3 regions of the Oenococcus oeni genome follow, and region 1 is predicted to be linked to each of the others. Evidence: predicted binding sites of a transcription regulator. Region 1 holds the regulator's gene; each other region holds the start of a gene.
What was found. Region 1 encodes LexA, which represses DNA repair genes until DNA is damaged. Its sites were predicted from a motif close to CNAACANNTGTTNG; they were not measured.
Positions count from the first base shown of each region.

Region 2: a site for LexA is predicted at 3,897-3,910, ahead of J3U91_RS04340 (replication-associated recombination protein A). Genes of this name have one in related genera too.
Region 3: a site for LexA is predicted at 7,646-7,659, ahead of recA (recombinase RecA). Genes of this name have one in related genera too.

Region 1 covers NZ_CP084701.1:1,047,066-1,058,062, reverse strand. The annotation lists gene J3U91_RS05580 (aminopeptidase P family protein) at 1-134, shown strand, start outside; gene J3U91_RS05575 (phosphoesterase) at 137-643, shown strand; gene J3U91_RS05570 (hypothetical protein) at 733-1,041, shown strand; gene J3U91_RS05565 (ComEA family DNA-binding protein) at 1,038-1,367, shown strand; gene J3U91_RS05560 (DNA internalization-related competence protein ComEC/Rec2) at 1,614-3,644, shown strand; gene holA (DNA polymerase III subunit delta) at 3,631-4,626, shown strand; gene J3U91_RS05550 (CPBP family intramembrane glutamic endopeptidase) at 4,623-5,468, opposite strand; tRNA gene J3U91_RS05545 (tRNA-Ser) at 5,471-5,559, opposite strand; gene J3U91_RS05540 (hydroxymethylglutaryl-CoA synthase) at 5,725-6,894, shown strand; gene J3U91_RS05535 (nucleoside 2-deoxyribosyltransferase) at 6,945-7,388, shown strand; gene lexA (transcriptional repressor LexA) at 7,457-8,095, opposite strand; gene J3U91_RS05525 (DUF896 domain-containing protein) at 8,226-8,531, shown strand; gene J3U91_RS05520 (YneF family protein) at 8,534-8,740, shown strand; gene J3U91_RS05515 (lysophospholipid acyltransferase family protein) at 8,766-9,395, opposite strand; gene J3U91_RS05510 (GIY-YIG nuclease family protein) at 9,414-10,406, shown strand; gene rpsB (30S ribosomal protein S2) at 10,541-10,997, shown strand, end outside.
Region 2 covers NZ_CP084701.1:805,780-816,776, forward strand. The annotation lists gene J3U91_RS04325 (hypothetical protein) at 1-91, opposite strand, end outside; gene J3U91_RS04330 (DUF975 family protein) at 261-566, opposite strand; gene J3U91_RS04335 (glycoside-pentoside-hexuronide (GPH):cation symporter) at 1,237-2,550, shown strand; gene J3U91_RS04340 (replication-associated recombination protein A) at 2,544-3,881, opposite strand; gene J3U91_RS04345 (dihydrolipoyl dehydrogenase family protein) at 4,120-5,460, shown strand; partial or broken gene J3U91_RS04350 (5-methyltetrahydropteroyltriglutamate--homocysteine S-methyltransferase) at 5,574-6,731, shown strand; gene J3U91_RS04355 (Fur family transcriptional regulator) at 6,895-7,338, opposite strand; gene J3U91_RS04360 (metal ABC transporter solute-binding protein) at 7,487-8,413, shown strand; gene J3U91_RS04365 (ABC transporter ATP-binding protein) at 8,494-9,162, shown strand; gene J3U91_RS04370 (metal ABC transporter permease) at 9,187-9,984, shown strand; gene J3U91_RS04375 (DegV family protein) at 10,143-10,976, shown strand; gene J3U91_RS04380 (LysR family transcriptional regulator) at 10,982-10,997, opposite strand, start outside.
Region 3 covers NZ_CP084701.1:1,353,008-1,364,004, reverse strand. The annotation lists gene mreB (rod shape-determining protein) at 1-666, shown strand, start outside; gene mreC (rod shape-determining protein MreC) at 679-1,530, shown strand; gene mreD (rod shape-determining protein MreD) at 1,523-2,068, shown strand; gene cls (cardiolipin synthase) at 2,072-3,505, shown strand; gene J3U91_RS07170 (M16 family metallopeptidase) at 3,513-4,766, shown strand; gene yfmH (EF-P 5-aminopentanol modification-associated protein YfmH) at 4,756-6,033, shown strand; gene J3U91_RS07160 (helix-turn-helix domain-containing protein) at 6,054-7,028, shown strand; gene pgsA (CDP-diacylglycerol--glycerol-3-phosphate 3-phosphatidyltransferase) at 7,025-7,585, shown strand; gene recA (recombinase RecA) at 7,702-8,832, shown strand; gene trhA (PAQR family membrane homeostasis protein TrhA) at 8,883-9,536, shown strand; gene J3U91_RS07140 (ABC transporter ATP-binding protein) at 9,582-10,997, shown strand, end outside.

The DNA.
Region 1 (10,997 bases):
TGACAATCGAACCCGGTATTTACATTTCCGGACTTGGCGGTGTTCGAATTGAGGATGATGTTCTGGTTACAAAAAATGGTTTTGAGAATCTCACAGATGGTATTACAAGAGATTTAATTAAGATTGAGAAATAAATATGGCGATTAGATTAGACTATTTAGTATTTTATATTGGAAATTTAAGTTACGGGTTCGACTATGTTTACACTAAACGGATCAATGGTCACGCTTTTTATTTAAGGCGATTGCCTCAATCGGAAATCACTGATGTGGCAGATGAGAATTTCGATTTTTATAACCCGCATTTTTCTGAAGACTTGCATACGCCTTTTAATTGGAAATATGACGAAAAATTTACCGACCTGACGAGAATATGGGATCATTATTCCGACGTTGCCTTAGGATTTATCGAAGATTGGGCGGATGATTATCGTGCTCCTGTCGATCCAAATTCTGATCAGAATGTTGAATGGGGAATTCGTTTCCATTCTCCGAATCTTAAGGGCGAACAGCTGATTTATGGCGTTAACGCCTATCCTGATCGTTTTGACAGTTTCGTTAATTATTTGAGAAGCTTCGATCCGGAAGCCCCAACAAATGTACCGGATGATTTGCCTTATTCAAAAGGAAGATTTGCCAATTAAAAATTGAAGATATTTTTTAAAACTTTTGCTAATTTCGCGTAATAACTAGTATGCGGGATTTAACAGCAAAAGTTTTTTTATTAATAAAAATGAATTTAAAAATTATATTTATCTTTGGTGGTATTTCTTTTTTGGCGATCTCATTTTTTATTATGAGTTCGATCAAAAGAACCGACAAAGAAGAAAATATTTTATTCTCATCGGCAACAAGTTTAAAAAATGATTCCAATTTAAGTGTTTCCAGTAGCGACAATTTGTCATCTAAGGATGAAAAAGTTGACTTTTATGTTGATGTAAAAGGTGCGGTCGCTCAAGAGAAGGTCGTTAAGGTTAAAAGCGGCGAAATAATTATCTCAGCAATTAATAAATCTGGTGAGCAAAATCCAATGCCGATTTGAGCCAAATAAATTTGGCGGCGGAAATAATTTCCGGACAGGTTATATATGTGCCAAAAAAAGGTGAGAAAATTCCAGAACAATTTTGTAATTCCGTCAGCAACAGCTCTTCAACGAATACAAACGCTTCTCAGGCTCAAATTGATATCAATACGGCCGATTTGTCTGCTCTACAGACAATTAATGGCATTGGGGAGAAAAAAGCTGAAGAGATAGTAAAATATCGCGAAGAACATGGAAAATTTAAATCAATTGATGATTTAAAAAATATCTCCGGTTTTGGAGATAAAACGGTTGAAAAATTGAACGATTATGTCTTTATTAAATAAACTTGATCGAAACGATTGTCTGTTGATAAGCATTTTTCTTGCTTCCTTGAGTGGATTTTATTTTCGTAATTCTCTTTTAACAACTGTTTTCGTCTTTTTGTTGTTGATAAGAATTTATTTCAGCAAATTAAAAATAGCTTTTTTATAGTTCTTGTGTCCAGCCCATTTTTTTTGATTAGATTTTGGTGTTTTCAAGAAAATTTATCGGACCAAACACTTCCAAATCGGGAAAATTATCGATTAAAAGTGCATATTTACGCTGATGAAATCACCGTTGATGGAGATCGGCTAAAGGCCAAAGCATATGATGAAACAGATCGACAAGAGATTATCATCTATTCCAAAATCAAGAATTTACAGGAGAAAAAATTCTGGGAAAATAATCGAGACAATCTTCTCTGCGTCGTAAATGGGGATCTCGGAAAGCCACAAAGACCAACCAATTTTAATCAATTCAATGTTAGAAAATATTTTTTGACACAATCAATAACGAATCAGTTGAATTTGAGTAGCTTCGAAAAAATCGGTAAATGGGAGCCACAGATTTTTTTTGAAAAAATTTCTGATCGAATTCATTTTTTTAGAAAATCTGCAATCGACTATTTCGATTCGATGCCGAGCCCATTGGCTGAATATGCTAAAGCTTTAATAATTGGTGATGTGGAGAGCTGTTTCTACGATCAATATCCCGGTATTAGCGATTTAGGATTAATTCATCTTTTTAGTATTTCGGGTTTTCAAGTAACTTATTTCTTTGTTTTTTTTAAGGAAAAGTTTCAAAAAAATGTATTTTCCCAAGGAACTTTCTCTCACATTGATTGCTCTTGCAATACCTCTTTTTTTGTTTTTTCCGATAGCGTGCAATCACTGATAAGGCCAATCATAGCTGCTGAATTATCGCTTTTTGCGAGTTATTTCAATTTAAGAGTAGAAAAAGAAAAGATTTGGTCCTTTTCTTTAGCAACTGGACTTTTGCTTTCACCAATGCTTTTGCTTAATCTTGGAGGACAGTTATCTTATCTACTGAGTTTTTCTTTGATGTTTATTGCGCATTTAAAGCCCTTTAAGCAAGGCCTTTTGATGAGTTCTGTGACGATTCCGATTATTTTAAATAGCAAATTTACCTGGCATTTTTTAAGTATGCCGGCTAATTTTTTTTCGATTCCTATTTTCGGAATAGTTATCATGCCGTTAATTGGCCTGGCAGTTGTTCTGCATCCCTTTTGGACTCAAGCAGTTTGTTTTATTAATTATTTGGTTGCTTTATTTGCAGATTTAATAGAAATGATTTCAAAAATACCCGGTAAAATTGTTTTTGGAAAAATGGAAGATTATTTAGTCATTCCTTTGGTTTGCCTTATTTTATTGTCTTTTGATCAACGAAAAAAAATTCGCAATTTCTCTTTGATGGCTATTGCCACTGCCTTTACAGCTAGTTTCTGTTTTATTCATTTTCCAATGAATGGAGAGTTTTCGGCATTTGATATCGGTCAAGGAGATTCCCTGTTATTAAGAACTCCTTTGAATCAAAAAACAATATTGATCGATACTGGTGGGAAAGTGGCTTTGCCACAGGAAGAATGGCAAATTTCCAAAACAAGCTCGAATCAGGCAAAATCGATCATTATAAATTATCTTCAATCCAAAGGAATCAACCGCTTGGATTTTTTACTCTTGACTCATGGCGATATGGATCATGTCGGAAATGCTAAATATCTGTTCTCTTCAATTAAGATTAAACATCTTATAGTTCCATTAGGAATGACAAAAACAAATTCTTTCCGAAGAGAAATTAAACCTTATTTAGGAAAGACAGACGTTATCGAAGTTACGAATCAAGTCCAAATTCGAAATTTTCCATTCCGAATTCTCCATCCTTTCAAAAGTGGATCTGCCGTTAACGAAGATTCAATTGCATTATTTGCAAAAGTGGGCAACCTAAATGTCTTGACCGCTGGTGATTTACCTCAAGAGGGAGAAAGAGAAATTGCATCTCGATATCCAGATCTTAAAATTGATTTACTTAAATTTGGTCATCATGGGTCAAAAACTTCCAGCAACATCAACGTTTTGAATCATTGGCAGGTTAAATATGGAATTATTTCAGCTGGTAGGCATAATCGTTATGGGCATCCAAAAAAAGAAACTCTTGAAACAATATCAAGACTCAAAATCCGTGCTTTTAACACTCAAACAAATGGAATGATTCGTTTCGTTTATAATAACGATAAAAGTTATTTTCAGACCTTTACTAAGGATTTCAATGACTCCGACTGATTTTAAAAAACAAATTAAGAATAAACGATTACCAGCTTTGATTTTTTTTACAGGAACTGAGGATTTTTTGACGGAACAATTTTCTAATTTACTTGAGAATTCAATTGATGAAAATTTTCGAGCTTGGGATTTTGTTAGAGCAGACGTCAATGATACCGGTATCAAAGAAGTACTGGCTGATGTTTCAACACTTTCATTTAATGCCAGTAGGCGGATTGTGATAGTCGAAAATCCATTATTTTTGACAGCTAAAAATAGTTTGGAAAAAAGTGAAGAGAATTTATTACTGAAATATTTAAACAATCCGGAGGGCGAGAATAGCTTAATTATCAATGCTGTTAATTTCAGTCTAGATAAAAGAAAAAAAACGGTTAAAAGCTTAATCAAAACAGCTGAAAATGTTGATTTTAAACCGCTTGATGAACGACAAATATTGCAAATTGTCAAGAAACGTTTTTTGGTTGCCGATATTTCGATCGAAGATGCAGTATTGAATTATTATTTTCGAAGATTAGCCTTCAATTTACGTCTAATTATTAATAATCTTGACAAACTTCTGTTATATGGCCAAAATCACATAATTGATAATCATGTGATCGATTTTCTAATCGCTCCGGAATCAACTGAATCGGCTTTTGATTTAATTGAGGCAATCAATCAAAAAAAACCGGGAAAAGTTCTCAAAATTTATGAAGAACTAATTGACCGGGGTGAAGCTCCAATTAGGATCAATGCTTTATTGCTATCACAATATCGTTTACTTATCCAAGCTAAATCTTTGAAGTTAAATGACCAAAATTTGTCTCGTCTTCTCCATATTCATCCTTATCGAGCCAAATTAGCCAATCAGTTGGCAAGTCTGAAAACTTTCGGCGAGTTAAGCAACAGTTTTTTAAATTTATCTGATATTGAATTAAAACTTAAATCAACAAGACTTGATCCAAAAATGCTTTTTGAAATATTTTTATCTAAAAATACTTAATTCCAATTTTTTTGCAGTTTCTTTAAATTGATTTTTTTGAGAAACAATTTTGCATATGCAAAGAAAATAATTAATATCGTCAGATTGAAAACGAAGTCGATTAAATTAACAGTAGGATGACCTAGGCCAAAAATTGCTTTTGGATCGGCCATAAAGGCAATAAAATCAATTAATGTGTGAGAAATAATCGTTACAGTAAGATTTTTAGTTACCAGGTACACCAGTCCGAAAAGAATTCCCAAGGCACTTGTATAAATAATTTGGACGCTTGTAATTTCCAAACTTGCCGAGAAGAGGTTGATTAAATGCAATGCAGAGAAAAAAATTGCGGAAATAATTACAGTTACAAAAAAACTAAAGTTTTTAGCAGTACTTTCTTCTAATTTTCCGATGATCATTCCGCGCGCCGCATATTCTTCGAAAATTCCTACTAAAAGCGAAACACTCGCTGCCGTAAAAAAATCAAAGAAAGAGATTGCGCTTTTTTTTGATAAATAGACATAGAGGTTTATTCCTATAAAAATGATGACCGGCGACCCAATCGCAAGAGCCCGAAAGAATTTTTTGTTTAAAAAAAATACCTTCACTTTGAAAAGAAAATGGTTGAATAACCATATAAATAGTAAAGCTAATCCTTCTCCGAGAATTGTGAGCCAACTCAGAAACGAATGATTTTCTATTAATGATTGATATTTAGTTGCCGAAAGGCCTAAAAGAAAATTTGGACCGATATACACAGATAAGAGAATCAACATTGCGAGGATCGAACCGCAAACTAATGAAAAAATCGTCGATAAAAGAATTAATAACGATTCAAATAATATTTCCCTACGATCTTTCATGAAGGAGACACGGGGATTCGAACCCCGGCGCCGATTCTACATCGGTTCGGCGGATTTCGAGTCCGCTGCATTACCACTCTGCCATGTCTCCGAGCTACAGAACAATTCTAGCAAAAATTAGGTTTTTTTCCTACATAAATTCGACAAAATGTTTTTATTAAATCAAACTAATGAAAAAAATGGTAATTAGGTATAATTTTCCAAATATTCTTCACGATCAAAAATACATCACTGAATTTAGATTATAATTAAAACCATGGAAATCGGAATTGATCAAATATCTTTTTTTACACCAAATCTTTATTTAGACTTAACCGAACTTGCTGAAAAACGTGGCGTGGATCCAAATAAGTATTTGGTAGGTATTGGCCAAGAAAAGCAAAGTATTGTTCCACCCACTCAGGATTCGGTTTCAATGGCCGCCAATGCGGCTTCGATTCTGCTTGAGCAAAAGTCGACTGAGTTTTTGAATTCGATTGATGAGATTTTATTTGCGAGTGAATCGGGAATAGATAATTCCAAATCAGGAGCGGTTTATTTGCAAAAGCTACTTAATTTAAAGAAAAATATGCGAGCTATTGAGATCAAACAGGCCTGTTATGGGGGCACGTTTGCCTTGATGACTGCATTCGATTATGTCAAGCTTCACCCCAATAAACGTATTCTGGTTGTGGCTTCGGATATAGCAAGGTATGGTTTGAAAAGTGCAGGCGAAGTGACACAAGGGGCTGGAGCAGTTGCAATGCTTGTTAGCACTCAACCAAGACTGGCGAGTTATAACTGGGATTCTGTTTTTCAGTCCGAAGATCTGATGGACTTTTGGCGTCCGCTTGATCAAAGCGAAGCGTTGGTTTTTGGGAAAATGAGTCAGGAAATATACGAAAAATTTTTTTATGAAATATGGCAGACTTATTCTCAGAAAAATTTAAAGAAAGTTTCCGACTTTGCGGCTTTTGTTTTTCATTTACCCTTTACGAAAATGGGGAAAAAAGCGCTTGATCAAATTAATGATCAAATTGACGAATCCAAAAAAGACCAATTGGAAAAAAATCGTTTGGCCGGGCAGATCTATAATCGAAAAGTTGGTAATTTATACACTGGGTCGCTTTATTTGAGCTTAATATCTTTACTCAAAAATAACATTCTCAAAAATAACGATAGAATCGCAATGTTTTCTTATGGCAGCGGAGCGGAAGGAGAACTATATTCTCTTTCACTGGCAGCTGACTATCGACAGGCTATTCTTGGAGACCCGGCTCAAATGATCGCTTCGCGGAGAAAAGTTTCAGTAGACGAGTATGAAGGACTTTTTCGAGCATTTCCGGAAGACAGTGAAGATCATGAATTGACTAATTCATATGATTCATCCCACTTTCAATTAAAGAGAATAAAAGATCATCAACGAATTTATGGGGATAATTTTTAATTTTTTTATTATTTAATTCCGACTTTTGATAAGATACTTGCGAGGTGAATATGGCAAAGAATATCTATTTGGCAAGCCCATTTTTTGATGACGAACAAATTGCAAGAGTTAAAAAGATTGAAAAAGCTCTAGAAAGTAATCCGACTGTTATGGATTACTACGATCCTCGACTGCATCAGCATGAAGAACTGGAATTTGGTAGTCCTGAATGGCAGACAGTAACTTATAACAGTGACATTGAAGCCATCGAAGAAGCCGATGTAATTGTTGCAATAGTGGATTTTGAGGGTCAAAATGTCGATTCAGGGACTGCCATGGAAATTGGTTATGCCGTTAAAAAAGGGACGCCAATTCTGATTTTTCAAGAAAAAGAACCAGTTCTTAATCTGATGTTTTCAGTGCCGGTGCATGCTTACATGAGTAAGCCTGAAGACATTGCCAATTACGATTTTGACGCAATGAAAAAAATCCCTTATAAGGGAAAAGTCGTTTAATATAATTAATTAATCGTGTAACGGAAAAATTTCTTTATAAAAAACTCCCTTTACAAAAAAATAATTTCTCAGTAAATGGAGTTTCGATATAAGCCAACAACTTTTCCGAGAATAGAAACGTTTTCGACAATGATTGGGGCCATCGTATCATTTTCGGGCTGCAGTCGATAGTGATTGCTTTCTTTGAAAAAGCGTTTAACGGTCGCTTCACCCTCTCCATTGCCAAAATCAGTTGTCATTGCAACGACAATATCACCGTTGTCGGCATAGTCCTGCTTGCGAACGAAAACCATATCGCCATCCAGAATGCCAATATTGATCATTGAAGTTCCGGAAACTCTAAGAACGAAAAGATCGCCGTCGAAACGCTCGAGATCAGATGGGATTGGTAAAAATTCGGTTGCGGCTTGCTCAACGGCTAAAATGGGCATACCAGCTGTAACTAAACCAATAATCGGAACCTTGCCGGGAGTCTCGGGTACACCCAAAGCTCTTAATCCTTTCTCGGTAATTTCAATTGCCCGTGGTTTTGTTGGGTCCTTGTGCAGGAGACCGTGTTTTTCCAGGCGATCGATATGCCCATGAACGGTTGAGGTCGACGACAGACCAACTGCCTCCCCGATCTCACGGACTGTTGGAGGGTAACCTTTTTCATTTTGTTTTTCGTAAATAAAACGGAGAATTCCGAGTTGCTTTGTCTCTGCCATCGCCGAGCCTTTCTAATAACTTATTGCTATATGCAATTATAGCGGAAGACATAGCTTATAACAAACACATGTTCGTAAAATTTAATAAAAACGCAAAAACTTTTGTATAATACAAGTATGGAGAATTTTAATGGTTGATAATTCACGATCAGAAAAAGAGCATAAAGAACCCGAATTTATTGTTGATGAAGACGAGCAGGCGAAGAATGAGGCTTTAAGAGCTCGAATCAATGAATTAGCCGCTAAGCAAAAAACTTCAAAAGGGCTCACGGAAGCGGAAAAGAAGGAGCAAAAACAACTACGACAGAAGTTTTTGGAAAATTTCCGTAAAACTTTTCGTTCACAGGTTGAAATATTGCAGGTTTTCGATAAGAATGGTAAAGAAGTTACTCCTAAAAAAGTAATCGATATTCAAAAAAAGAAAGGATTAAGATAGATATGAGCTGGATATGGTTTCTATTAATCGGTCTCGTGATCGGCTTGGCTGCAGGAATGGTTATTTCTCGCTTTACATTAAAAAGTTATCTGAAGAAGAACCCTCCGATTAACGAGCAAATGCTTAAGCAAATCGGTGCTTCGATGGGTCGTAATTTAAGTCAAAAGCAAATCAATCAAATGATGTCACAGATGAAGAAGAATTATTAAAAAAACAGATCGAATGATCTGTTTTTTATTTGTCATTATTATTTGTTCTTTTCGGATGAGGATCAATATATACCCAATTTTTATTTATTTTTTTGTCCAAATCGGAAAAAGCTTTTTGCATACTAATTATAATTTCTTTTTCATCGGCCTTTTTAGGTACGGGAATCAGTGGCCCAAAAGCAACGCTCGTCGATCCTCGACGAAAGAGACCGATAAATTTTAATGGTCCTTGATAAACAACTGGTAAAAGACTTCTGCCAGACATTTTGGCAATTAAAACGGCCCCGCCTTCTAATTTTGAAGAGTGACGAGAACCAGAAGGAAAAATCATAAAGTTTCGTGTTCCGCTTCTTAATTCTTTAACTGGAATTTTAATTGCTGAAGGTCCGGGATGATTGCGGTCGACAGGGAAAACGCCAATTTTTTTCAAAGCCCAGCCGAAGGCTTTGTTTTTATACAATTCTTTTTTTGCCATAATAATAAATTGCCTTGGCAAAAGAGTCATCGCAAACCACAACGGATCCCACCATGTACGGTGAGGAGCAACTAAAATAAATTGTGTATCTTGTGGAATATTCTCTTGCCCGTATACGTGAGTTTTTCCATTGATTAGCCAACGAATTACTTGAATAATTCGAAAAATTACTGTGTACATGTCTATCATTATATAAAAATGAAAAAAATCAATTTAGATTCTAATGAAAAAATTGAAAAGATTAGTGGAAAACTTAAGGTTCTGCAAAACAATCAGCTTCCAAAATTTGGTATTGATGCTTTTTTGATTGCTAATTTTATCGATAAGTCCAAATCCCAAAGATTATTGCTGGCCGATTTTGGTGCAGGCACCGGAATTATTGGTTTGTTATATGCTATTGAAAATCCAGGAAAAGTTTTTTTAATCGAGAATAATTCGCAGTTGTCCCAGCTGGAAGAAAAGACCGTTGGATTAAATGACTTAAAAAAAAGGGTAACGGTAATTAATCAAGACATCAATAATCTGGACGGAACATTCCAGCTGAATTCTTTAGATGCCATCGTGTCCAATCCACCTTATTTCGATTCCCCGAATTATTCTAAAAAAAATTTGTCAAAAGAAAGATCACATGCCCGTCATGAAGAAAATTTCGATCTGGCGGTTTTGGTCAGTCAAAGTAAAAAGTTTTTAAAATCAAAGGGAAAATTGTATTTTATTTATCGAGCCGAGAGAATTGCGGATTTTATAGATCTGTTAATTAAAAATGGTTTTGGTATTTCCAAAATGCGTTTTGTTTATGGAAAGAAAAATACTGGGGCAAAACTCGTTTTGGTAAAAGCCATTAAACAGGGCAGTAACGCGAAAATAAATATTGAAAAACCAATGATTATCTTTAATGAGAGAAATGAATATACTAAAGAACTACAAAATATTCTTCATGACAACAAATATTTCTTTTATGTGATCCAAACAGCAGATAATTATTTATATGCAGGAACTTCGGATGATGTTAATCGCCGTTTTGCGACTCATCAAGCAAAAAAAGGAGCTAAATTCACAAGAGCGGCAATTCGTCATCCGCTTAAACTTGTTTATCAGGAAGAATTCTCGAGTAAAAGCGAAGCATTGAGTTCTGAAGCCAAATTCAAGCATCTCAGCAGGATTGAAAAGGAGCGCTATATTGGCTTGTAATCAAAGTTTGTTTCAGGTAAAATGTTAAACGGCATTCGCCAATACACAGCAAAAGCGGATATTTTATCAGTTGCTCATCGAGTCGATGAAATATGTGAAACTTTTGTGAGGACAAAAACATTAGGAGGCCTAATATGGCTGCAATTTCAATGAAAGAACTTTTAGAGGCTGGCGCGCATTTTGGTCATCAGACCCGTCGCTGGGATCCTCGGATGGATGAATATATATTTACTTCTCGTAATGGTATTCATATTATCGATTTACAAAAAACTTTACGGATGGCAGACGATGCCTATAACTGGGTTAAGGGAGAAGCTGCCGACGGAGCTAATTTCCTGTTTGTTGGTACGAAAAAACAAGCGACCGAAGCAATTGAAGAAGAGGCGAAACGTGCCGGAGTTGCTTATGTAAACCATCGCTGGTTGGGCGGTACATTAACAAATTGGAACACAATCAAAACCCGTATCAACAAGTTGAAGGAACTTCGCGCTGCCGAAGAGGATGGTAGTTTCGACAAGCTTCCAAAAAAGGAAGCTTCTCAGCTTGGTAAGCAAAAAGCAAAGTTGGAAAAGTTCCTTGGTGGAATTGCGG
Region 2 (10,997 bases), 240 kb from region 1:
GAACTTTATCGCCAGTGGCTTTACCCTCGACTTCTTTAGCCATTCCAGCGGCTTCTTTTTTTAATGAATCGGCTTTTTCTTTTAATGACATAGATATCTCCTTTTGAGTATTTCAGTAAGCTATTGAACTTAGCTGATAACTATCAGTCTACTCAGGGAATATAACAATGATTTTATATCTGCTTGACGTTTGCTTTCGTTTTGTAATTTTTGTAATCTCGAAATTTACTCATAAATATTTATGAAGGAGTTATTAATACCTAATTTTGAGCATCTTTTGATAATTGATTATTTTCGACCAGTTTTTTATAAAAGTTGCAGAAGGTCAATTGATAATAAGGCAAAACCCAAATTGCTGCAATACCTCCTGTTATCGGGACCAAAATCAACCAGCCAATAAAACTCAACTCCATTACAAAATAGTCCATTTTATGTCCATCCATTAATTTGCGACTTTTCGTGATTGCCTGTAAATAAGTAATCGGATTTCCATTGTCTATGTGATCCCGATAAATATAAAATGCCTGTGAATAGGAGATTGATTTAATTATTCCCGGGACAACCAACAATAATGTCCAAAGAAATACATAAACAACTTGCAAAACAGTAATTAAAATAAAGGCGATAAAATATTGTCCTTTATCCAGAATTTTAAAAGCCTGTGGGATAGCTTTTTCAAATTTAACTTTATCCCGGAAAACGTCTATACAAACTAATCCGGCACTTGTAATTAATAAACTCGTTACGGCACTAAAAGCGAAACTGATGCTACTGTTCTCTATCAGTTTATATTGAAAATTATTAATGAAATAATTATAGGTATCACTGGTACCACTTGAAACAGAGCAAAGTTGGGTAATTAGGGCTGGTAAAAATAATAAAAAGAAGAATAAGAAATTATTATTTAATATTTTTTTGCTTCTTGTTTTAAAACTTGTCTTTCCAAAATAGATCCTCCAAAAAAGTCATTGTGAACATTCTAACTGAATTAAGTCCGCTGGTAATTTTATATCAATATTTTTCCATGTTAAAAATTGAATTTCTGTCCAAATAATTGACTTATAATAAGTAAGAGCTCGTCTCAAAAAACAGCTATGAAGACTCTCAAATTCTTCTGATCGCAATTGAGCAAGCAAAAAAACTATTGGGATCATAAAGATATTTGAAATTTGTGGAATGATTCCCTTTTAAATTTTTTTAATTGATTATAATTGATTAATTGGATGGAGATGAAATATGGATCAAACTTGGCAAACGAAATGGCCGGAACGAATTAGTTACGGGCTCAGTGATGCTGCGGATAATTTGGTTTTCCAAATGTTAACCACTTATTTGCTTTTCTTTTATACGGATGTTTATGGGCTTCAAGCAAGTTCGGTGGCTATTTTGTTTTTGGTTGCTCGAATTGCAGATGTTGTCGAAAGTTTGATCATTGGCTTAATGATCGACCGAACTCGTTCTCGTTTTGGCAAAAGTCGTCCTTTCTTTATGTGGTATGCATTTCCGTACGTTGTCTTTGCGGTCTTAACCTTTGTCACACCTAATTTTTCCGGAACAGGAAAATTGATTTGGGCTTATGTAACTTATCTTGGACTTGGTTTTCTTTATACGGCCGTGAATTTGCCAATCACTTCGATTTTGCCAACTTTATCGCAAAATGAAAAAGAATTGACTTTGCTTGGAGTAATTCGGCAATTTTTTGGTAGTTCAGTGCAGATTATTGTTGCTGTTTTTACGTTGCCACTGATAGCTTTTTTCGGCAAAGGAAATCAGAAATTTGGTTTTCTGATGACGATTATTGTTTTTTCAGCAATATCTTTTCTGTTGATCATGAATACATTCTTTCATGTTCATGAGCGTTTTAAAAATCCAGAAATCGCTCATCAACCCCTTAAGCAAATTTTTTCTATGCTGAAAAGCAATCAACCTTGGTTAATTATTTCCCTGGTGATTTTTCTTTATTGGTTGGTTACAGCTATCAAAAATCAAACAACGATTTATTATTTTAAATACGTTGTAAATCAGGAAAGTCTGGTGCCCTTGGCAAACAGTTTCACCTTAGCTGCTTTGGTCGGAGTTGTTTTAATTGTTTGGTTATCTAATATTAAAGGCAAAAAAAGAACAATGCTGACAGGAATCGTTCTCGCTTTTGCTGGCCAATTAATAATGGCAATCGGCGTTTATTCTCAATTAACAGCTGGTTTATTTTTTGGTATTTTTTTAAACGCAATCGGAAACGGTATGGTCGTCGGCTTAGTTTCGATCATGATTGCCGATACAATTAGATACGGTGTCAGCATGGGAATTCAAGCAGAAGGCATTCTTGCTTCTACAGACGATTTTGGCGTAAATATGGGTCTCGGACTTGGCGGTATGATCACTGCCGGGTTATTGCAATTATCTGGTTACATTGCTAATCAAAAGCAGAGTAGTGGAACGATAGCGATGATAGACATTAATTATATCTGGATTCCGATTGTTATCTATGTTCTTATGTTCGTTACTTTGCTTTTCTATAATGAAAATCGAATGATGAAAGCAATTCACTGATTTTTTGGATCGTGTTCTTCGTGCCAGCGAGCGATTTGTTCCAAACGTGTTTTCATTTTAATCTCCGATCCCTGTGAACTCGGATGGTAGTAGTGATGCCCTAACAGATTTTCCGGCATAGTTTGCATGCTTGTTAACTTGTCTTGACTACTGTGAGCGTACTGATAATTCTCTCCGTAATGCAATTCTTTCATTAATTTTGTCGGGGCATTGCGAATTTGCAGGGGAACCGGTTCGGCGAAAGACTTTTGTGCATCGCTTTTAGCTTCACCATAAGCTGTATACAAAGAGTTTGATTTTGGTGCAAGCGCCAAATAAGTTACCGCTTGTGTTAAATTGACAGTGCATTCGGGCATTCCGATTAATTGGCTTGCTTGATAGGCGGCAACCGTAATTTCCAGTGCACGACTATCTGCCAGTCCAATGTCTTCGCTTGCAAAACGAATTAATCGGCGAGCGACATATAGTGGATCTTCGCCGGATTCCAGCATTCTTGCGAGCCAATAGATCGCAGCGTCCACATCGCTATTACGCATCGATTTATGAAGCGCGGAGATGATATTATAATGTTCTTCACCGTGCTTATCATATAAAAGACTCTTTTTCGTAATTAATTGTTTAAGATCTTCCGTTTTTATTTCTGTGCCGTTTTTTGTGTGGTGGCCATTTAAGACAGCCATTTCTAAAGTGTTTAATGCCGTTCGGGCATCTCCATTGGCAAAATCGGCAATTAGTTGAAGGGTCCGTGAACTGATTGATATTTTTTGTTTTGCAAATCCATGTGGATTTTTTAGGGCGTTTTCAAGTAATTTGACAATATCGCTGCTTTTTAATTGTCTAAGAACGAATACTTTGCTTCTTGATAACAAGGCTGAGTTTATTTCAAAAGAAGGATTTTCCGTAGTTGCCCCAATTAAGATGATGCTGCCTTTTTCCACATAAGGAAGAAAAGAATCTTGCTGAGCCTTGTTAAATCGATGAATTTCATCGATAAAGACAATTGTTCGCACGCCGAACTGACGGTTGTTTTCTGCATCTTTCATGATCTTGCGAATTTCTTTGATTCCACTCGTAGCTGCGCTGAAGGTAATGAATTTTGCTTTGCTTCTGTGAGCAATGATTTCTGCCAATGTGGTTTTGCCAACACCTGGCGGACCCCAAAAAATCATCGAACTGATCTGATCTTTTTCGATTAATTCTCGAAGAACTTTACCCGGCCCAAGTAAATTTTCTTGGCCAACAAATTGTTCTAAAGTCTGTGGCCGGACTCTGCTTGCCAGCGGACGACCGTTTTCTGAATTATTTTCAAATAAGGATGCTTGCTCAATCATTAGAACCTCTCGGTACGAACATACGTTCTTATATACAATTATAGTTGATTGAAGTTTTATGGACAATTCTATTTTTTGAGCAAATCGGTTTCCGAGTTAAGACTCTCACTTTAATAATTCTTGAAGATGCATTTTTTTGACAATATTGAACGGCGCTTGAAATAGGTGTAGCCTTTACCTATAAGTAAAAATAAGTAAAAATAATAATCAAATGGTATCCGAATTGGAGGAAATAACCATGAAAAACCAGCAATATGATTATGATGTTTTATACATTGGCAGCGGACACGGCACTTTTGATGGTGCGATTCCATTGGCTGCAAAGGGATTTAAGGTCGGAATCGTTGAATACGATTTGGTTGGCGGCACCTGTCCCAACCGTGGCTGCAACGCAAAAATAACTTTAGATGCGCCGGTCGCTTTACAACGCCAATTTGAAAATTTAAATGGTGTGATTGAGGGGGAAGCCAAGATTAATTGGTCGGCCAACCTGACTCACAAGCAGGAAGTTATTGGAAAATTACCTGATATGATCGCCGGTTTGGCAAAATCAGTTCATATTGATATTCTGTCCGGACACGGTGTTTTGGATGATCCACATACTGTTTTGGTTGACGGAACTCCTAAAACTGCTGAAAAAATTGTTATCGCAACCGGATTGCGTCCACATCGGCTCGATATTTCCGGCAGCGAATTGGCTCACGACAGCAGTGATTTTATGAATCTCTCAGCTATGCCAAAACGTCTGACTGTTATAGGTTCCGGTTATATAGCAATGGAATTTGCAACGATGGCTAATGCGGCCGGATCAGAAGTTACTGTGATTACGCATGGCAATCGCGCTTTACGTAAATTCAATCAGGATTTCGTCGAAAAAATTATTGATGATTTGCAAAAGCGCGGTGTTAAATTTGTCCGTAATACGGAAGTTACTTCTTTTGAGAAGACAGGAACTGCTTTGACTGTTAACGCGGAAGACAACTTTCAACTTGAAACCGATTGGATTTTAGATGCAACCGGTCGAATTCCAAATGTTGAAAAAATCGGTTTGGACAAGCTAGGAGTTGAATACAATAAAAATGGTGTGGTTGTTAATGATCATTTGCAAACCAATGTTCCAAATATCTATGCTTCAGGTGATGTAATCGACAAAATACAGCCCAAATTAACTCCAACTGCCGTTTTTGAATCAACTTATTTAATGCATCAATTTGCGGGTGATAGCTCGTCAGCGATCGATTATCCGGCAATTCCTTCGGTTGTCTTTACATCGCCACGAATTGCTCAGGTTGGTGTGACTCCCGAAGAAGCAAAGAAGAATCCTGACAAATACACAATCGAAACTCATCACACTCCTGATGATTGGTATCGGCAGGTTGATAAAGAACAGCTCGGTGATAATGCCCTTATTTTCGATAAGGAACATCATTTGGTTGGCGCCAGCGAGTTTAGTGATAAGGCTGATGATGCTATTAATACCTTGCTGCCAGCGATTGAATTCAAACTTGGTCCAGAACAATTGGGACGCTTGATTTATCTCTTCCCGTCGATTTCGTCTTCGGCAGCCGGCCAATTGTAAAATATTTTTTAAATTACCTAAACCTATGAATTTTCATAGGTTTTTTATTTGTCTATATTCGACAGTTTGGCGGATAAACATTAAAATAAAGCTTAATTAACGGAGGTACTAGGTTGGTTCAAGTCAAAGATAAATTTACAGTGTGTCGGCATTCACCGTATCGATATGATGTGGTTGGCAGTTTTTTAAGACCGGAAATTCTTAAAGAAGCTCGGGAACGTTTTGCCAAACAGCAAATATCCTTAGGCCAGTTAACCAAAGTTGAAGATCAGACGATTATTGATTTAATCAATAAAGAAGAATCTGCCGGATTAAAAGCGATCACCGACGGAGAGTTTAGACGGAGCTGGTATCATTTAGATTTCTTTTGGGGTTTGTAAGGTGTTAAAAAAATTCAGACTAATGGATGGCAACTGCATGATGGGACGCATGCTCGTGGAGAAGGAGCTGCTTTGGATGGAGAACTTGGTGGAAACAATCATCCCTTTATTGACCATTTTCGTTTTGTCAAAGACCACGTTAGCAGGGGATTTGAAGTAAAACAGACAATTCCTTCTCCGGCTTTGCTACTTGCCCAATTGGAATTACCCTTTAATCTCGAAAGTACGAAGACTTTTTATTCTAACGAAGATGATTTAATCAAAGCGATTGCCGCTGCCTACGATCAAGTTTTGGCGGATTTTTTCAAAGCCGGTCTAAAAGTTGTTCAATTCGATGACAGTGCGTGGAGCTCTTTAATTGCAGCTAAATTAGTTGACCATCCAACTGCAAAGCCACTTGAGTTTACTTCGAAAAAATTTGAAGAATTGAAGTCCAAATACCTTAAAGTTAATAATTTGGCAATCGAAGGAGCTCCGAAAGGATTGGTCGTTAATGCTCATATTTGCCGTGGAAATTATAGATCGAATTGGGCTTTTACCGGTAGCTATGCGGGAATCGCCAATCCTTTATTTATTCAAGAAAAGGTTAATGCTTTTTATCTTGAATACGATACCGTCCGGGATGGGGGATTTGAAGTTTTAAAACAGATTCCAAAAGACAAATGGGTTGTTCTTGGTTTGGTGACATCAAAAGACGGTCATCTTGAAAAAGCCGACAAGATTGTTAAACGAATTTATGAAGCTTCTCAATATTTCGATTTAGATCATCTTTGTCTAAGCCCACAGTGTGGTTTTGCCTCGTCGGAAGAAGGAAATGTTTTAACAGAAAAGCAGCAGTGGGATAAAATTAGCTTAATTAGATCAATTGCAGCAAAAATTTGGTTGAATTAGGATAAATTATTTTTAACATAGATTATTAATGTCAGATTTTATTCGGTCTGGCTTTTTTAATTCTTCAAATTTTCTCTAAATGGAAAATCCTAATTAAAATCGATATTAAAAGAACTTCGAAAATTATTGAAAACTTTTCGAAGTTCTATGGTTGGTAGACAGATTAGTTTATTGCTGCTTCCTTAGCTAAACAACGATCGCAAACACCGGTAATTTCGACATGTTGTTTTAATACTTTACAACCGGCAATTTGATTTTGAAAATAGTCTGCACCGATAGCTTTTAGCTCGATCACGCGTCCACAAATTTGACAAATGAAATGATAGTGATCCAAATTATTGAAATCGCACTGATATTTCACGAATTTGCCTCCGGCCAAGGGGCGTTCTTCTACTAGATATGCTTGCTCGAATTCCTGCAGATTACGATAAACTGTCTGATAACTCATACGTTCGTATTTGCTGCGCATATGCTTATCAATATCAGTGATCGAAATATAATGATCTTGATGGTCAATCAAATAACTTAAAATGTCCCGTCTTTGATTAGTGACTTTCAAACCGGTTTTCTTTAATATTTTTAATGCTTTTTTTAGTTCTTCGTTCACTTTATCGCCTTTTTCCTGATAAATGCATCATAACAAGTAATCATTACTAAGTACATCTTTTTGTGCTAGTATGTAAAAGTAATATTTACCATTAACAAGTAATTAATTATTTTTTTGGTAGGTATTCAAAAGTATTTAGGAGAGAATTATGTCTGTGAACAAAAATTATAAACATCTGATAATCTTCGTTTTAACTATGCTTACAATCCTTTCGAGCATTTTTTTTGGATCATTGGGTGAAGTTAACGCTGCAAAGTTAAGTAGTTCAAAAACTTCGAAGATCAAGGTTGTCGCGTCGGTTGATTTTTATGGCGAGGCAGCAAAAGCCGTCTTGGGTAATAAAGGAACAGTTACTTCCGTTATCAAAAATCCCAGCATTGATCCGCACGATTATCAGCCAACCAGTAATGTTGCCAAAAAGGTTAGTGAGGCTAATTTCGTTCTTTATAATGGAATCGGTTATGATACCTGGATGACAAAATTGGCCAAAAATTCAAAGGATGTTGTCAGCATCCGGGTTGGTGAAGATCTGCTTGGAAAAAAAGATGGTGATAATCCTCATCTTTGGTATCAATCGAAGACGATGCCGAAGTTGGCCAATTATCTAGCAAAACGTTTTGGCGAGGTTCAGCCGAAGAACAAGAAGTATTTTCAGAAGAATGCTAAAAAGTTTGTTAAAAGTATCAAACCTATCCAAAGCAAAATCAAGCAGTTGAGCAAGAACAGCAAGGGCAAGCTAGTTGATGTCAGCGAACCGGTCTTCGACTACACCTTAAAAGAATTGGGTTATAAAGAACACAACACTCATTTTGCCAAGTCGGTTGAGGATAGTACTGATCCTTCGCCAAAAGACATCAAAGCAATGCAGAATGATGTAAAAAACCGTAAAATTGCCTTTTTCGTCGAAAATACACAGGCAACCGATAAAATCGTTGGAAATATTGTGAAGATAGCCAAAGCTCACAATGTTCCCGTTCTGAAGGTTACTGAAACAATGCCAAAAGGAAAAACTTATAAAGAGTGGATGATGGATCAACTCAATCAACTGGAAAAAATACAAAAACAGGAAAAGTAAGAAAGTATTCATTAATGCTTGAGTGTAAGATAACTATTAATAGCTATTAGTAGTTATCTTCTTTTTTAAGGAGTATGATTTTGAAGCAACCCACTGATTTTATAGAAGCAAAAAACATATCGGTTAGTTTTTCTCAACATGAAATTTTTTCCAATTTATCTTTTAAAATTTTCGATGATGATTTTTTCTGTTTAATCGGAAAAAATGGAATCGGGAAAACAACGCTTGTAAAAACAATTTTGGGCCAACTGCATAAGACTAATGGCGAAATTATTTTTTCAAAAAAATTCAAGAGCTCTCTTTCTTTTGGCTATGTTCCTCAATTTCGAAATATAGATCAAGATTATCCATTGTCAATTCGTAATTTTGTTTCTTTGAGATTATTTCAACCTTTAGTCCCTTGGTTTAGCAAGAAAGAAAAAGATATAGTTGATACCGCACTTAAAAGAGTTGGTATTTTTGATATCGCCAGTCGTAAACTCGGTTCGGCTTCAGGTGGTGAAAAGCAGAAGGCTTATCTGGCGCAGGCGATTCTTTACGATCCACAATTATTAATTCTTGATGAATCAACCGCCAGTTTGGATACGGTTTCCAAATTTGATGTGATGGATGCCGTTAAAAATTTAAATGATAAATACGGAACAACTGTTATCTTTATTTCTCATGACATACCCTTGGTTGAAAAATACGGTAAGCATTCCCTGGAACTAAAAGGCGATGGTAAATACTCGTATAAAAAAATTAACTGATTTTTTAGAAATGGAGTTTGATAGATGTTTGCTTTAGAGTTTATGCGCAATGCTTACTTAGCCGGAAGCCTAATTTCACTGGTCTGTGGAATTGTTGGTGTTTTTGTAATGGCCAGAAGGCTGTCATTTTTAACCCACACTTTGTCGGAGATTGGTTTTTCCGGAGCCTCTTTTGGTATCTGGATTGGTATACCGCCTTTGAATGGAATGCTTTTTTTTACTTTGTTGAGTGCAATTTTTACCGGGAAACTCGGTAAACGAAAAGAGCAAAGCGATGCTGCTACCAGCGCTGTTTCGGCCTTGTTTATGGGCCTTGGCGTTTTGTTTCTTTCTTTATCGAACAAAAATTCTTCTTATGCAACTAATATTTTATTCGGCAGCATTGTCGGAATCAGCAGCAGTGAGGTTTACCAAATAGTTTTTCTTGCCTTAGCCGTTCTTTTTATAATGATTTTGCTCTATCGAAGGTTAAAATTTACTTCCTTTGATCCGGAGGGCGCTGGAATCGTTTATAAACATGAAAACATTCTCTCGATTCTGTTTTTGGTAATTTTGGCGATGTCTGTTAGTATTTCTGCTCAAATTGTCGGTTCTTTGTTGGTTTTTGTTTTGATAACTTTGCCGGCGGCTAGCGCCCAAAATTTTTGCAAATCGGTTTTCGGAGAAATTGTCTTCAGCACAATCTTGGCTCTTATCGGAACTTGGCTTGGACTTTATTTAAGTTACGTTACTAATTGGCCGGTCACTTTCTTTATTGCTCTTTTTGAAGCAATCGTTTTTGTTTTCTCTCTTGCCGGAAAACAAATTATTCAACGTATTTGATTTTCGGCCTCCCAATTGTGATTTTCGTTAAATAGAAATAGCTATAATTCCGCCAAAACTGTCTTTTTAGCAATATAATAATTTTGTCTATTATTTACTTACGGATTTAAAATGAATGAGTTTTTCATTAATAAATCGATTGGGAGGAACAAGGCAAATTGATTAAAATTGTAACGGATTCGACTGCTCAATTAACAGAAGATGAATTAAAAGAATATAAGATTACTGTTGTTCCTCTGCAGATATCGCTTAGGAAACAAATCCTTTTGGACGGCGTCGATATTAGCAGGAGTGAATTTTCCAGAGAGCTTAAAGAATCGAAAGATTTCCCACGCACCAGTCAACCTTCAATCGGACAATTTAAATCGGTTTATGATGATTTAGGTAAAGATGGAAGCACAGTCATCTCTATTCACATGTCCGAAGTGCTTAGTGGAACTGTGAATGTTGCTCGCGAAGCAAATAAATTAACTTCCACCGATGTGACGGTTGTTGATAGCGGTTTTACTGATCGTTCCCTGGCTTTCTTAGTTATTGAAGCTGCTAAAATGGCTCAGCAGGGAAAGTGCAAGACCGAAATTTTAGATCAATTGGCCGTCAAAAAAACAACTACTCATCTTTTTTGTTTTATAAATAGCCTTGATTATTTTGTGAAAGGTGGTAGAGCGAGTCGAGCAATTGGTTTTTTCTCCTCTCTAATCAAACTTAAACTCGTTTTAACGATGGAAGGAAACAAATTAAAAGTTGTATCAAAATGTCGTGGGCAGGCTCGATTTCAGCAAATCATCAATAAAATGGTCGATTCTGTTGTGAATTCGCGTGGGATTACACAGGTTGGTTTGTCTTATGTTGATAGTGATGAAGAAGTTTCTCGAATTGCTAATTTTTTGCATGAAAAGCGACCAGATTTAAAGATCGTAACTCGTCTGACAAGTCCGATTATTATGTCGCATGTCGGTCCAAAAGGCTTTGCTCTCATGTATGACGCCTGATAGAATTAGGTGATGATCTCT
Region 3 (10,997 bases), 310 kb from region 1:
AGGGCTGTTAAAGATGCTGCTCAATCAGCCGGTGTTAAAGATGCTTATATTATTGACGAGCCGATCGCTGCTGCCGTTGGCGCAGGACTTCCGGTTTACGATGCCCCGGGAACAATGGTAGTTGATTTAGGTGGCGGAACGGTTGATATTGCTACGATCAGTTTGGGTAAAGCTAACGCAACCCGTTCGACCGTTTATGCCGGCGACGCAATGAACGATGCAATTAAAGATATGGTTTTGCAGCGTTATAATTTCCGAATTTCCGAAGGGGATGCTCAAATCCTTAAAGAAGAAATTGGTTCAGCAAATGTTAAGGCTTCAAAACAATTAGGTTCGGCGACTGTCAAAGGAATTGATTTAATTTCCGGCCTTCCGGCTCAACGCGATGTTACAGCAGAGGATGTCGCTTTAGCGATTGCCAGTCCCGTAAATCATATTCTGACGGAGATTCAGACAACTTTGGAAGAGTCTCTCCCAGAATTGGTTTCAGATATTATTGATCGCGGTATTACTCTAACTGGCGGTGGCGCTAATTTGCGTTTTTTGGATCGGGCAATTGCCGATACAGTTCACGTTCCAGTTTTTATTGCGCCAAATCCACAGGAAGCAGTTGTTAACGGACTGGGTGAGATGCTTCGCTCTTCCCAGTTACAATTTAAAGAATAAATTAGGTTAGTTTTGCGATTTAACGGAAAGAAAATTTTAATTACTATAATTTCAGTCGTTGTAGCTGTTAGCTTGATTATTGGGTCAAGTCTTTTTTATGGCAAGGCGAAAGAAATACCGGTTGTCCAGCGCTTTGTTTCAGATGTAGGGGCTTTTTTTGGTCGCGGTGTTTCGGCACCAACTAGTGCCTTAGGAAAATCGACCAATTCATTGACGCAACTGTTTAAAACATACAAAGAGAATCAGCGTCTTGTTAAGCGTGTGGATCAGATTGCTGCTGATCAAGTGAAAATTCAGACGTTAAAAAAAGAAAATAAGGAACTCAAGGCTAATTTAAAACTGAAAGATTCTTTAACCGACTACAGTACTTCCAGCGCGGTCGTTGTTAGTCGAACTCCCAGCAGTTGGAATGGACAATTGATTATTAACAAGGGTTCGAATGCCGGTGTAAAAAAGAATTCGCCGATTTTGGATTCCAAAGGTTTGATCGGTAAAGTAACCCAGGTTTCCGATACGAGCAGTAAAGTTACACTTATTTCGAATGTCGATTCTGATTCTGATCGTTTTCCTGTTCAGGTCACCAGTGGTGGAAAAGTTGTTAATGGGATTATCTCAGGATACGACTCTGATACGGATGAACTTGTTCTTGATGAATTAACTTCAAAATCTACAGTTAAAAAAGGGAGCCTTGTCCAAACTTCCGGACTTGGAGGAATTTTGCCAAAGGGACTTTACGTTGGTAAAGTTGTTAGTGTTCGTGACGATACTTACGGTATTGCCAAAGAAATTTACATAAAACCAGCCGCAAATCTATCGGATATTTCCAGTGTGCTTGTAGTAACCGGAGTTGGCGGTAATGAATAATAAAATTACTTCAAACAACCGTTATTTGCGCCCAAAAATTGTCTATCCGATTTTTTTAATTTTTCTAGTTTTTTTTGATGGCAGTTTAATGTCCGGATTTTCAAATTTTTTGTCTTTTTATGACTTTAGTATTCTTCCTAATTTAACTTTTGTTGGCATATTTTACGCAATTCATTTTCATTCCGATAAGCACTTCGCTTTTTGGTGGTGGTTAGTTGCCGTTGGCCTTATTTTTGATTTATATTACACACAGGCGATTGGAACCTATTTGGTTTCTTATCTGGTTAGCGCCTATGTGGTTTATCTAATCGATCAACGCATGCCTTACCGAATCTGGTCAACTTTTTGGACAATCGCGACCGGGCTTTTGGTTTTTTATTTTTTGGTTTTTATAGCTGGAATTTTAGTTAATGAAACCGATATTGCCTTTGCTAATTACATAATTTTCACCGTTTTACCAACAATTATTTTTAATGCTTTTATTGAAATTATTTTTTACCGGCCAGTCGAGTCGTTAACTTATATAATTAATAAATAGCTCATGAATTTGTTGATTGCTGTAATTTTAATAGTCCTGGTACTAAACGCGACCTTATCTTTTATTACGGTTTTTTGGAGTAAAAGGGATGTTAGCAGAATTTGGGCCTGGTTAGTCGTTTTGGTTTTTGTTCCCGTAATCGGTTTCGTTATTTATTGGTTTGCCGGTCGCCGAATTTCCGATAAAAAAATCTTTGATTTTACAAGTCAGGAAATCGTCGGTCGCGAGCAAATCAGAGATAACCAAAAATATTATGGTCATCATTTACATTTGAATCAAAAAGCGAGTATGCTTGTTGAACTATTTGAAAATAATTCCGGATCAATACTGACTTATGGCAATGATCTGGAAACTTTTTTTGATGGCCGGGCTTTTTTTGATGATTTATTTGCTGAAATAGACAAGGCCAAGGACCATATCCATTTAGCCTATTTTGCAATCAGCAATGATGTTATCGGGAATAAATTAGTTGATCTGTTGGCCAAGAAAGCCCGTCAGGGAGTTGGGGTTAGAGTTATTTATGATGCATACGGATCTCACGGAACTCATTTAGGAATGTATCATCGTTTACTGAAAGCCGGCGGGACCGTTTATCCTTTTTTAACCAGGCGCTTTCAATTATTAGCCCTGCGAATCAATTTTCGTTTTCACAGAAAAGTTGTTGTGATTGATGGAAAAGTTGGTTATATTGGAGGATTCAATATAGGTGATCAGTATCTTGGCAAGTCGAAAAGGTTTGGCAATTGGCGTGATTCCCAACTTAAAATTATTGGTGATTCGGTACTTTCTTTACAATCGCGTTTTTTTATCGATTGGAATGCAACCGCTAAGAAACAAGACAAATTGTCTTTTTTGGAAGATTATTTTCCGGCGACTCAAGTTAATGGAATTCATCCAATCCAAATTGTCTCTTCGGGGCCGGATTCTTTAACGGCGCAAATTAAACAGGGTTATTTGAAAATGATAACTTTGGCGACAAAATCAATTACCATCCAGACCCCTTATTTGATTCCCGACCAACCGATTTACGAAAGTCTTACGATAGCTTTAGCGGCCGGCGTCAAAGTTAACATTTTTATTCCGGATCGTCCCGATCATCCTTTTGTTTACCGGGCAACTCAGTACTATGCGCAGGAATTTATTGATTTCGGAGCAAACGTTTATCGTTATGATGGTGGTTTTTTGCACAGCAAGCTTTTAATTATTGATGATGAAATCGTCAGCATTGGCTCAGCCAATATGGATATTCGATCTTTTGAATTAAGTTTTGAAGCAAATGCTTTCATTTACAGCAGCTATTTCGCTAAAAAAATCGAGAAACAAATTTCGATTGACCTTTCCAAGTCAAAGCTTTTAAGCAAAAAAGATTTCGAAACACAGGGATTTTGGATGACAGTATTACAGAAATTTTCTCGTCTGCTATCACCGATACTTTAAGGAAAATATGGAAAAATTATCTAATGGAATAAATCTTGATCTAATTTGTACGGATCAGTTTGAGTCGGTTAAAATAGTCGTTGATTTTTGTCAATCCTTTGAAAAAGAATCTGCTGCGCCCAGAGCGATGCTGGCGAGGATACTTGAAAATAGTTCCCAGGCTTTTTCTAATCGTCAGTTAATTGCCCGACAGTTAAATAGACTTTATGGGGCTCATTTTTCTGTTTCAACTGTTCGCTTTGGGCAGATCTCTAAGATTCGTTTTAGTTTAAAATTGCCGAATCCGAATATTGCTGATGGTTATCCGCTGGTTGAAAAGGGACTAGCTTTTTTATTTGAACAAATTTACCGACCTTTAATTATTAATGATTTGTTTCCGGAAGTTTTTTTTCAAACCGAAAAAAAGAACTTTTTAGCAGAATATTTGGCAGCTTTCGACGATAAAAGCTACAAGCTTCATCGGCAGGCTTTGATGAAGTATTTTTCCGATCCAAATATGCAAGTATCGCCGGAAGGAGATGCCGATTCTATTAAAAAATTAAAAAATTTCTTAATCGTTGAGGCTTTTGAACAAATGCTGTTGACCAATCATGTGGCAATGTCTGTTTCCGGTCCGATTGAAAAGGAAAATATCAAAAAAATTATTGCAAGATGGCCGATTTTATCAACGGAATCGGCCGCTTTGAAGGACTTGAATTATAGGCAGGAAACGCATAATTTTACAAAGGTAAGGCTTTATGAAAGAGGAGATCAGTCCTTAATTGAAGATGTCTACAGTTTAATCGATTACAATTATTCTTCGGAACAACGTTTTCTGGCGATTTTATTTTCAAGGCTGCTTGGCGGTTCCAGCGAGTCATTGCTTTTTTCTGACATTCGCGAGAAAAGGCACTTGGTTTATTATGTTAATTCTTCGATTATCGGCCAAGATAGTCTGATGGTTATTCAGGCTGGACTTGACAAAAATAATCTAGTTGAAGTCGAAAAGGAGATAAGAGCACAAATTACCAATATTAAACATGGTAACTTTTCCGATAAATTATTTGCGTCAATTAAAAAAGAATTGACGACAGGCATTATATCGAGTGAGGATTATCAGGGGAGCGCAGTTGAAAACCATTTGAACAGTTTTTTGAGCGGATATAAAGTAGATCCGAATGACGCTATTAGGATAATTAATTCAGTTACAAAGGATCAGGTATCCGACTTTTCTCGACATTCTATTGAACAAACCGAGGCCTTATTAATAAATGAAAACTGAAAATTTCCGATCATACAATCAACGGGTTTATTCAGAGACCTTAAACGACGGTCTTAAAATAACTTTAATTCCAAAAAAAGATTTCCATTCCGTTTTTGCAGCTCTTTTTGTTAATGCCGGAGCAACCGATCAACAAATTGTTGATGAAAAGGGTGAAACGATTATTTTTCCTTCCGGGACAGCACATTTCGCGGAACACAAAATGTTTGAAAAGAAAAATGGCGATGTTAGTGAAATATTCAGTGCATATGGGGCCTTTTCCAACGCCTACACTAGTCAGTCCCAGACCGTTTATTATTTTCAGGGAACCGAAAATATTGATCAATCGATCAAACTTTTGTTGCAATTTGTTCAGGAACCTTATTACACCGAGGCTTCGGTTGCTAAGGAACAGGGAATTATCGGACAGGAAATATCAATGTATCAAGATATGCCGGACTGGGTTTCATCTTTTGGACTAATGAAAAATCTTTATCGGAAACAACCTCTTGGAGAGGATATTGCCGGCAATATTGACAGCATCGAAACAATAAACGCTGATTTACTCTATAAATTTCATCGATACTTCTATCAGCCAAGCAACTTGCAATTGAAAATTGCCGGCAATATTGATCCCACCGGTCTTTTAGCTTTGTTGAAACAGACACAGGCTCGGTTAACGCGTCCCAGGATTAATTTTTCGCGAGTCAATCGTTTCAACGCTAAAATTCCGGTTAAAAAAAGCGCCGAACAGAATATGCCGGTTGCTCTTCCTTTGTTAGCAGCAGGTATCAAAGGCAGTGGGAACCTGCCTGACATAGATACGGCGATTGATCTGTCTTTTTCAAGCGATTTGATTTTAGACATTTATTTTTCGGATTCCTCCGATTGGTATTTAAGGAATTATAATCAAGGATTTTTGAATGACGATTTCTCGGCACAAGCCGATGTTGGCCGAAATTATAATTTCATCACTTTTACTGGCCATTCCGAAAATAAAGAATTGTTCAAGGAGATATATTCTCAATTGAAAAATATCTCTTATAGTCAAGAACTGGAAAAAGAATTCCAATGGCAAAAGAAAGCTTCCTTGGGGGAACTTTCGATGTCTTTAGATCAGCTGGAAAATAATGTTTTTACAATTGCTGATGTTTTTAATACGGACGTAAATATTTTTCGAGTAATTGAAAAGTTGCGGGAGTTAACTTATCGCAAAGCGGTTAATTTATTTGAAAGCTATTACAATCTTGATTCATTTAGTAGTTTTTGCGTAAATCCTGTTGAATAAGATTGTTATAATTTTTATGAATGGATACTGATTACCGAGCAATTGGAAAGCATCTGCAGGACGCACGTGAGCATCATGGATTAACTTTAGAAGACATTTCTTCTTCAACCAAGATCCAAGTGCGCTATTTGCAGGCAATTGAAACTGGCCAAGTTGATAAACTCCCTGGTCCTTTTTATGTGAAAGCCTTTATTCGCCAATACGCCAATACGGTTGGGTTGGATCCAAACACTATCTTGGATACCTCGGAGGACAGGGACAAAGATCTGGATTCTGATTTTGAATCCGACCAGGAAAATTCAAATAATCCGGATTCGCTTTTTTTCAATGAAGAAGATTCGAAAGGTACTTGGAATGATCGTCAGACGGATAAAGACAAGACCGGCAACGAAAAGATTTCCAAGAATTCTATTCGCGTTGGTTCCGATCGAATTCCCAGAGCGGGAATGAATTTATCGCTTTCAATGCCGCGGCGTTTGATGAAGAAGATTCCTTTGCTTATTGTTGCCCTGCTTTTTATTTTGGCTTTTGGGGCTTGGATTGTTATTGGCAAGGTTCATCCCAATTCGACAACGTCAACAAAAATCGATTCCAGTTCGGCGCAAATGCAGAGTTCAAAGCAAAAATCGAGCAGTTCGAGCAGTTCATCGTCATCCAGCAGTTCCAATGTAGAAGCTTTGTCTAAACCACAATTCAGCAGTAATACGGCAACGATGACTTTTTATGACGACAAGGCTCACACAATTCAGGTACAGGCCAGCAGCGCTTCATGGACGATTTTTACAGTTGACAGCGTTACCCAATTCGAAACGACGATTCCTGCCGGTAGTTATAAAGAGGTCACTTTAAGTAAAGGCCAAAAGGAAGCCACGATTCATGTCGGCAACCCCTACAATACAGAAATCTTATTTGATGGCAAAAATACGAACTTTATGTCCGGATCTTCGGTTCAAATCACGAATATAATCATTAAAAGGGAGAAGGTTTCACAATGAATTTACCTAATAAGTTAACTACTTTTCGGATCTTTTTGATTCCGATTTTTATTTTGATTTTGAGTCTGCCGCTTAAGTGGTCTTCGACTTTCGGACATTCAACTGGATGGATTGTTGCCGCGATTATTTTCGCGATTGCTTCAATCACTGACTTGCTCGACGGACGAATTGCCCGCAGTCGCCATCTTGTTACTAATTTTGGTAAGTTCGCCGATCCTTTGGCAGATAAGCTGCTTGTTATGACAGCACTGATATTTCTAACTCGTTATGGCGTTGTTGCAGCTTGGATTACTTCAATCATCGTGATACGCGAATTGGCGATTACTGGTCTTCGAACTTTGATTGTTGAAAACAGTGGAACAGTTTTTGCAGCTCAGATGCCTGGTAAGATCAAGACTTTTACTCAAATGTTTGCAATTATTTTTTTGTACTGCAGCAATTTTGGAATTAGTTTTCCGATTGGACAGATTCTGATTTATTTGGCCGTTATTTTCACGATATATTCTGGAATCGATTATTTCGTTAAAAATCGTTCTGTTTTTTCCGATGGTATGTAATTTTCAAAAATACTAGAAAAAAACGTATTAATATTTCGAAGGTTAAGTTATTTTAAAGTACGAACAAATGTTCGTATATGCTTACTTTTCGTAGCATAATAAACAAGTGAGGTTTTATGGCTAGTGGAAGAAAAGCTGCACTCGATGCAGCATTAAAGAAAATTGAAAAAGATTTTGGTAAGGGATCGATTATGCGTTTGGGTGAAAATGTTCATACACAGATCGATGTTATTTCAACAGGTTCTTTAAAACTCGATATTGCTTTAGGGGTTGGTGGCTATCCGAAAGGAAGAATCATTGAAGTGTTCGGACCGGAATCTTCAGGTAAAACAACTGTTGCTTTGCATGCGGTTGCTGAAGTCCAAAAACAGGGCGGCACGGCGGCTTATATCGATGCCGAAAACTCTTTGGATGCGAAATACGCGCAAGCTCTTGGCGTAAATGTTGACGATTTGCTGCTTAGCCAACCGGATACCGGAGAACAGGGCTTGGAAATCGCTGATGATTTGGTTAATTCCGGGGCAATCGATCTATTGGTTATCGATTCGGTCGCGGCTTTGGTCCCACGCGCTGAAATCGAAGGAGAAATGGGCGATTCTCATGTTGGTTTACAGGCTCGTTTAATGAGCCAGGCACTTCGGAAACTTGCCGGTACACTGAATAGAACCGGTACAATTGCAATTTTTATTAACCAGATTCGTGAAAAAATAGGAATTATGTTTGGAAATCCAGAGACAACTCCGGGTGGCCGTGCTTTGAAATTTTACTCGACTGTTAGACTTGAAGTGCGTCGATCTGCTCAAATTAAAGATGGCACGAATATTGTTGGAAATAATACCAAAATTAAAGTTGTTAAAAACAAAGTTGCTCCTCCGTTTAAAGTTGCCGAAGTTGACATTATGTACGGAAAAGGTATTAGCCAAACCGGAGAATTAATTGATCTTGCGGTTGATAAAGACATTATCAATAAGTCTGGTGCTTGGTATGCCTACCAAGGAGAGAAAATTGGTCAAGGCCGTGTTAACGCTATTTCTTGGCTAGACAGTCCGGAACACAAAAAGGAACATGACGAAATTTTCACTTCTGTCCGCGATCAATATGGAATTGGTGAAAAGAAGGATTCAGATGAAGATCCTGGAGACAATAAAAAGAGTAAAGACTCTGCCTCGGACCCTTTCGATGATCCTAACTACAATCCTAAGTCGAGTGATCCCGGCGATGATTTATCCGACGATGATATTTATTAATTATTTTAAATCCGCGCGAGTCGGATTTTTTATTAGGGTAAACTTGAACGATGGACAGTAAAAAGCATAGTGTAAAAACCTTTGGTATCGTTGAAGAAATTTTTAATTCGATTACTCATGGTCTCGGCTTTGCTGCCGCAATCATTGGAATTATTTTTCTTTTTATTCGAGCTGCAGACACAGGCTATACTTCGGCGATCGACCTAACGGCCTTGATTATTTATTCAGTTTGTCTGATTATCTTTCTTTTAAATTCCACTCTTTTTCATGCTTTGATCTTTACCCGTTGTGCTTGGATCTTCCAACATTTTGACCATTTAGGGATTTTCTTAATAATTTTGGCAACCTATACCCCTTTTTGTTGGATTTTCATTAAAAACCCGATTGCTTTGTGGATATGGGTTGCCAACCTTATCTTGGCGATCGGAGGAATTGTTTACGATTTCATGTTTATCGGCAGGTATCGCTGGATTTCGGTTTTGATCTATTTGGCAATGGGTTGGTTAATTGTTTTTCTATTTCCGATTGTTAAAGACAGTATTCCGACTAGTTCACTTTGGATGCTGTTTTGGGGCGGAATTTCTTATTCGGCGGGAACTTTTTTTTATTTGAATACAAGAATTTGGTGGAACCATGTCTGGTGGCATTTGTTTGTTCTTCTCGGGACGGCTTTAATGTATTCTTCAATCTATCTGACAATGTAATTTGATTTTTTTTTTAAAACTGGCGTAACATATATTTTAAAATGCATGTTCAAGCTGGCTTATAAAAATTTAAATAAATTCGTTGTTTTTCTGGCTATTTTTTGTTTGTTTTTTCAGGTAGCCGCTGATCTTATTTTGCCTTCGATTACTGCGAATATAGTTAATATTGGTGTTGTCAAACATGATATTTCTTATATTTGGAAAACCGGTCTGGTTATGTTGATTGTTAGTTTTTTTGGAATTGTCGGAGCAATCTGTAACCAGTTACTGGCAGCTACTTCTTCTCAAAAACTTGGCGTCAAACTGCGAAGTTTTATGTTTCGCAAGGTTACAAAAATGGCGGATGGCGATTTTGAAAAACTTGGTCAGGCGTCACTGATTACGAGAACGACCAATGATGTTGTCCAAATGCAGAATGCCACTTATTCGATGCTTCGGATGATGATTAGATCTCCAATGATGTTAATTGGTGCCAGCGTGATGGCTTATTTTAAGAGTCCTCGTTTAATGTTGGTCTTCGCTGCCGCAATGCCGGTTTTGGCTTTGGTTGTCATTTTGGTCATGACCAAATCGGTACCCCTTTTTAAAAAGATTCAAGCTTTAACGGATCAAATCAATTTGGTTTTTCGTGAAGGATTAACTGGAGTGAGGGTTATTCGTGCCTTTAATCAAGATGAATTCGAGCAAAATCGTTTTAAAAAGGCTAATATAAATCTCACACAAAATGCAATTAACGCTTACGTGATTACCAGTTTGATGAGTCCGGCGATGACCTTCATTATCAGTGCATCGAATATAGCGATTGTTTGGTTTGGTGCTCATTTAATTGCCGGGAGTCTGATGCCGGTTGGCAATCTCTTGTCTTTTATTACATATGCAACACAAATGTTGTTTTCTTTCATGCAGCTTTCAATGATTTTTGTTGTTGTTCCACGGGCTCAGGCATCTGCACAAAGAATTCAGCAAGTTCTTGATATCAAGGACACTATTAACGATCCGATTAAACCGAAAAAACTTGATCCAATTGACGATTTGAAGTTTTCCCATGTCGACTTTACTTTTTCCGGTTCGAGTAAGAAAGTCCTTGATGACATTAATTTTGAGATTCATAAAGGACAAACGCTGGCGATTATTGGAGGAACAGGGTCAGGGAAAAGCAGTCTTATCAATTTCGTTCCTCGATTATTCGATGTATCCGGCGGTAAGGTGCTGATTAACGGAGACGATGTTAGTGATTTTTCTCAAAGTGATCTACATAAACACATTTCTTTTACCAGCCAAAAGTCTTTTCTTTTCGAAGGTACTGTTCGAGGCAACTTAAAGTATGGCAATTCTCAAGCCAGTGAACAAGATATGAATCGTGCTTTGGAAATTGCCCAAGCAAATTCTTTTATTCAAGAACAAGGCGGCTTGGATGCACCGGTTGAACAAGGCGGCAATAATTTTTCCGGTGGTCAGATC